Linked DNA regions of Alkaliphilus metalliredigens QYMF. The protein of the gene in region 1 interacts with the protein of each later gene in a pairwise test. Links are inferred from orthologs where the notes say so. Each region holds a gene or a part of one and is shown on either strand. Other genes may lie near its edges.

Region 1 (3,217 bases):
CTGATCAAGCTGGTGTGGATGGTATGAGGAAAATGTTTGATACCATTAACATTGAAGGAACTGTTGTCATCGGTGAAGGGGAGATGGATGAGGCTCCCATGCTCTATATCGGGGAAGTCGTCGGGGAGAGGGGACACAATGCACCTCAGGTTGACATTGCGGTGGATCCTGTAGAAGGAACCACAGCTGTAGCAAAGGGACTTCCTAATGCCATAGCGGTAGTAGCCATGGCCCCTAAGGGATGTTTGCTTCATGCACCGGATATGTATATGGACAAGATTGCTGTTGGACCGGCGGCTGCCGGAAAGATTCATATTGATTGGCCAGTTCATAAAAACCTAAAGGCAACGGCAGAGGCACTGAACAAAAGCATATCAGATTTAACCGTAACAATATTAGATAGACCGCGGCATGCAGACATTATTCAGCAATGTCGAGATGCTGGGGCTAGAATTAAGCTCTTTAGTGACGGAGATGTGGCCACGGCCATCGCCACTTGCTTTGACGATACGGGAATCGATATTTTATTGGGTATAGGTGGGGCACCGGAGGGTGTGATCGCTGCAGCCGCATTAAAGTCCCTAGGAGGAGAATTCCAAGGGAAGCTCATCGAATTTGAAGAGGGCGAAGCTGAACGATGTATAAAAATGGGTGTATGTGTTAACAAAGTATACTATATGGATGATTTAGTAAAGGGAAATGAAGTGTATTTTGCAGCCACAGGTATTTCTGATGGAGATCTGTTAAAGGGAGTTGTTTATGGTGGGAATGGAATTGTTAAAACCCATTCAGTTGTCATGCGATCTGAAACTGGAACCATTCGGTTTATTGAAGCTATCCATAGGTTAAATCAAAAGCCCACATACTCTTACTAAGGACGCCTACTGATTTCTCATTGACGATTACATCCAAGAGTGATAAAATTAAGCATAAAAGAGAGGGACAAAGATAACTTTTGTCCCTCTTTCAGTAATTTACGTTAACCAAATGGAGGTGCACAGTGGATAAAACAGAATTAGCCACGAAGAAGCTTGAAGACCTGCGGCAAATTGCCAGGGCCTTGGGCATTAAAAACATAGGAAAATATAAAAAAAGTGAACTGATGGAACGGATCATTGGACAAGAACCCACTGAAGACAAAGGAACAACGATAGAAGAAATAGAACAGCCCATAGAGCCTAGTCAAGCAACCCAAGAGCCAGAGAAAACAAGTAAACCGGGAGTTCAAGAAATACCACCAGAAAAAAAGGATAGTCTCGTGGTTCAACAGGCAAAGGAACAAGGGTTGCCCTCACATCTGACAGATGAAATTTCCGAGGATGAATCAGTGAATATAGCACAAGGTATTTTAGAAATACATAGTGATGGATATGGTTTTCTAAGAAGGTATAACTATCTATCCAGTGATGGAGACATTTATATTTCCCCTTCTCAAATTAGACGGTTTAATATGAGAACTGGAGATAAAATCACAGGTATTACAAGACCCCCTAAAAGTGGCGAAAAGTTTAAAGCTCTTCTATATGTGAAGCAAATCAATGACTTGAATCCAGAAACAGCCACCCGTAGACCAAACTTTGAAGATCTGACTCCTATATACCCCAATAAACGAATTAATTTAGAACTGAATACAAAGGAATTATCTACCCGATTAATTGACCTGATTGCACCGATTGGAAAAGGTCAAAGGGGAATGATTGCAGCACCACCAAAGGCAGGAAAAACCATTTTACTGCAGCAGGTGGCCAATAGTGTTGCCCTTAATTATCCTGAGACAGAAATAATTGTTTTACTGATAGATGAACGACCAGAGGAAGTAACGGATATGCAACGGTCAATCAAAGGCGAAGTGGTGTACTCAACATTTGATGAGCTTCCTAGTCATCATGTCAAGGTGGCGGAAATGGTACTGAGCCGTGCCCAAAGACTTGTGGAGCATGGGAAGGACGTTGTTATTTTATTAGATAGTATTACAAGGCTGGCCAGGGCTTACAACCTGACGATTCCTACCACAGGAAGAACTCTATCTGGAGGATTAGACCCAGGGGCACTACACAAACCCAAGCGTTTCTTTGGTGCCGCACGGAATCTTGAAGAGGGGGGGAGCTTAACCATTATTGCCACGGCCTTGATTGAAACAGGCAGTCGAATGGATGAAGTTATTTTTGAAGAATTTAAGGGAACGGGAAATATGGAGCTCCATTTAGACCGAAAGCTTTCAGAAAAACGTATCTTCCCTGCGGTTGACATTAACAAATCTGGAACAAGGCGGGAAGAACTACTTTTGAGCCAGCGTGAGCTTGAAACCATCTGGAAAATCCGCCGAGCTATGGGTAATTCATCTCCTCAGGATGTCACTGAGAAGATTATTGCCTCCCTACTGGAAACCAAGAGCAATCACGAATTCGTAGAAATGTTAGCCAAGCGTTTATAGGCGAATTATGTCTTGCACCAGTAAAAGTTGTATGCTATACTGGAATAGTTAAATTCGACTTGTATGTTTAAAATTATATAAGCGTTTCAGAGGAAAGAGGTGAAGAGCATGAAGAAGGATATTCATCCAGCATATCAACAAATAGACGTACATTGTGTATGTGGAAACAAATTTAAAACAGGATCTACAAATAAAGAAATTAGAGTTGAGGTTTGTTCAGACTGCCATCCATTCTACACAGGTAAGCAAAAGAGTGTAGAAAAAGGTGGACGTGTAGAAAAATTCAAGAAAAAATTCGGTATGTAATTTGTCCCACATGGTGACGCAGATCAAGGTTGGAAAGATTTCTTTCTAACCTTGATTTTTTGCTCACACCGAAGGTAAAATGTAAGGAGATGAAGGCATGGTAGATATTATGGAATACTCAAAGGATGGGAGTATTGAGGTCATTGTAGGACCTATGTATGCTGGAAAGAGTGAAGAGTTGATCCGTAGAATCAATCGAGCTGAAATAGCAGAATTGAAGGTTTTGGCCTTCAAACCCTCAATAGATAATCGTTACTCCGCGCAACACATTACTTCTCATAATGGAAAACAATTGAAATGTATCCCAGTTAAGGACGCAAAGGAAGTAATGGAATACATAGAAAAACAAGATTTTGATATTTTGGCAATTGATGAGGTACAATTCCTAGGTGATGAAGTATTGAAGGTATGTCAAGATGTTGCCAATCGGGGAAAACGAGTCATTTGTTCTGGGCTAGATATGGATTTTAGGGGTGA
Region 2 (3,267 bases), 2.0 Mb from region 1 along the record:
GCAACACAAATTGGTATAATTAAGTTACAAATCATTAGTAGTAATTTGTACCAGTAAAACAAAATTGATATTAAGTCTAGCACATTAAGGGTGATATTATGTTTATTGATAAGGCAAAAATACATTTAAAGTCTGGTAAGGGAGGCGATGGAGCTGTTGCATTCCGAAAGGAAAAATATGTTCCAGCCGGTGGTCCCGCAGGTGGAGATGGAGGCAAAGGTGGAAACATTATCTTTGTTGTTGATGAAGGTATGCGTACATTAATGGATTTTAGGTATAAAATGCACTATTCAGCTGAGAATGGTGAGAATGGCAAAGGCAGAATGCAGTATGGTAAGGACGGTGAGGATCTAATCCTAAGGGTTCCTCCGGGTACAATTATTCGTGAAGAAAAAACCGGTCACCTTGTGGCAGATTTAACGCAACCAAAAGAAAGAAGGATCATTGCAAAAGGTGGTAAAGGTGGTAAAGGAAATGTACACTTTAAATCAGCTACGAGACAAGCGCCTCAATTTGCAATAGCTGGAGTGAAGGGTGAAGAGCTCACCGTAACACTAGAGCTGAAACTTATTGCAGATGTTGGACTTGTAGGGTTTCCTAATGTAGGTAAATCTACGCTTTTATCAGTGGTTACCAGTGCAAAACCTAAAATTGCAGATTATCATTTTACGACCCTTACACCTAATCTCGGGGTTGTGAGAACGAAACGTGGAGATAGCTTTGTTTTGGCAGATATACCAGGACTGATTGAAGGCGCCCATGAAGGAACGGGCTTAGGCCATGAGTTTTTACGTCATGTTGAACGGACAAAACTCCTAATCCATGTATTAGATGTAGCGGGAATAGAAGGACGAGATCCCCTAGAGGATTTCGAAAAAATAAATGAAGAGTTGAAATTGTACAATGAAAAGCTATCAACTCGACCACAAGTGGTTGCAGCCAATAAAACTGATGTCATGGGTGAAAATGAAAACCTTAAGAAGCTGACGGAAGCTTTAGCAGAAAAAGGGATAGAAGTTTTTCCTGTCTCAGCAGCAACAAAGCAAGGGCTAGATGAGCTATTAGATTATGTCTCCATCAAGCTCAAGGAATTAGAGGATACTGAAGTAGAGCTAGAAGAGGTCGAAGAGGAAAAATTATATGAACTCAAAGAGAAAGATACAAATCAATTCACAGTGAAAAAAGAGGATGATACCTATATTGTAGAAGGTGATTTCCTAGAGAGATTAATTATGTCTACTAACTTTGAGGATATGGATTCACTGACTTACTTCCAAAAAGTGTTGCGAAGAAAAGGTATTATTGATGAGTTAAAGAAGCTGGGAATCGAAGATGGAGAATTTGTAAAAATCTATGATGTGGAATTTGAATATTTTCACTAAAGTAAGCTTGTTTCAGCAAGCCGAAACATCAGGAAATCAGATGGGGAATTCACCTCATGAGATTAAAAAATGATAGAAGCGTAGAGAAGAGGAGTATTAAAATGTTAACGGGAAAACAACGGAGTTATCTTAGAAAACTAGCAAATGGAATTAGACCAGTTACGCAAATTGGTAAAGCAGGTATTACTGACAGTTTATTGGAACAGCTAGAATTAACCTTAGCGTCACGGGAATTAATTAAAGTAAGTATTTTAGAGACAAGCTTATTAGACACAAAAGAAACGGCAAATGAAGTATCAACAAAATTAAGAGCAGAATTTGTACAAGCCATTGGAAATAAATTTGTCATTTACCGTAAGGCCTATGAAAATCCTCAAATTGAATTACCAAAAAGCTAGTGCAATTGCACGGCTTTTTTCAAATAATAGGAAAGTTCTGCTTTCCTATTATTTGAAAAAGAGGGGTTGTAGGGGATGAAATCCCCTGCCCGCACTGAGGAAGGTGCTCAGGCTGCAAAACAGCCGTCGAAGGAAACCTAGGGTTTCCTAGCGAAAGCGTCGAAGACGCTTTTTTCAATAGACACAATATTATGGAGAATAGGGTGAAAGGTGGAAGGGATACTGTGGATTCTGCTATAGGGAGTATTAAAGAAGAGGGTATCACTAAAGTAGGAATTATGGGTGGAAGCTTTGATCCGATTCATATTGCACATTTGATCGTTGCAGAATCTGCATTAGAAGCCTTTGGTCTAGAAAAAATTATATTTATTCCAACGGGGAACCCTCCTCACAAGGATTCTAGTAAGATGAGTGATGCTAAAAATCGCTTAGAGATGACAAAACTTGCCACCCAGAGTAATAGTCGATTTAGGGTTTCAACAATTGAAGTATACCAGGGGAAGGTATCTTATACCATAGATACAATCGCAGCATTACAAAGTCATTGGGGTAAAGAGGTTTCCTGTTATTTTATTATTGGGATTGATGCCCTGATTGAAATTGAAAGCTGGAAGGCGTATGAAGAATTACTGAAATCAATCACCATGGTTGTTGCCACTCGGGCGGGACATGTAGGGAATTTTATAGACACAACCATTGCCTCTCTTAAAGAAAACCATCATGCGAACATATTACCTATGACGATCCCAGATATTGAGGTTTCTTCAACCGAAATTAGAAAAAGGGTTAAGGAGAATCACTCGATTAAATATTTGGTTCCTGAATCAGTTGAAAACTATATTAAGAAAAACAAATTATATAGGGTAAGCGATCAAGGGGGGGATACCTGTGAGTGAAATTGTTAAAAGGATTGATGAAGAGCTGAAAAAGGTATTGACTTATGAAAGATATATTCACACACAGGGAGTCGTAGATGCTGCGTTGTATTTAGCCCGAAAATATAATGAAGATTCTCAAGAGGCTGAAATAGCAGCTTTGATGCATGATTATGCTAAGGGCTTCAGCAAAATTGAAGCCCTTGGATTTATCCAAAAGCATAAAGTTGAAATAGATGAGGTACTATTAGAGGCACATCAATTGTTACATGGCAAGATAGCAGCTCATATCGCACGTAATGAGTTTCAAATTGATAACGAGAATATATTAAATGCCATTGAAAATCATACCACTGGTCGACTGAACATGAGCAAATTAGAAAAAATAATTTACTTAGCTGATTTTATAGAAATAGGGAGAACATATGCTGGTGTTGATGATTTAAGGATCGTTGCTGAAGAAGATTTGGATAAGGCTGTGCTACAGGCACTAAACAATACAATGAAGTATGTATTGAGTATCGAAAAATTATTGCATCCCAATACCTTATTAGCCCGGAATCAACTGCTGATTGGTTTAACAAGGTAGGAGAATTGGTTTGAGTTAGCAAA

What was found.
Region 2: the proteins of rho (region 1) and AMET_RS11405 interact in binary tests that used the Escherichia coli proteins (3 or more experiments, as listed by UniProt). The link is inferred for Alkaliphilus metalliredigens QYMF from one-to-one orthologs.

The regions. Positions count from the first base shown.
Region 1 is NC_009633.1:360,368-363,584, forward strand. Bases 336-3,217 are described here. They hold rho (transcription termination factor Rho), read left to right. Parts: upstream 336-1,000; coding sequence 1,001-2,434; downstream 2,435-3,217. Other genes in these bases: glpX (class II fructose-bisphosphatase), read left to right, coding at 336-875; rpmE (50S ribosomal protein L31), read left to right, coding at 2,543-2,740; AMET_RS01670 (thymidine kinase), read left to right, coding at 2,838-3,217. In the rest of the region: more of glpX, read left to right, coding at 1-335. UniProt on the Escherichia coli protein: Facilitates transcription termination by a mechanism that involves Rho binding to the nascent RNA, activation of Rho's RNA-dependent ATPase activity, and release of the mRNA from the DNA template.
Region 2 is NC_009633.1:2,373,731-2,376,997, forward strand. The notes cover bases 178-3,109. They hold AMET_RS11405 (YhbY family RNA-binding protein), read left to right. Parts: upstream 178-1,438; coding sequence 1,439-1,780; downstream 1,781-3,109. Other genes in these bases: obgE (GTPase ObgE), read left to right, coding at 178-1,382; nadD (nicotinate-nucleotide adenylyltransferase), read left to right, coding at 1,972-2,676; yqeK (bis(5'-nucleosyl)-tetraphosphatase (symmetrical) YqeK), read left to right, coding at 2,669-3,109. Also shown: more of obgE, read left to right, coding at 99-177; more of yqeK, read left to right, coding at 3,110-3,244.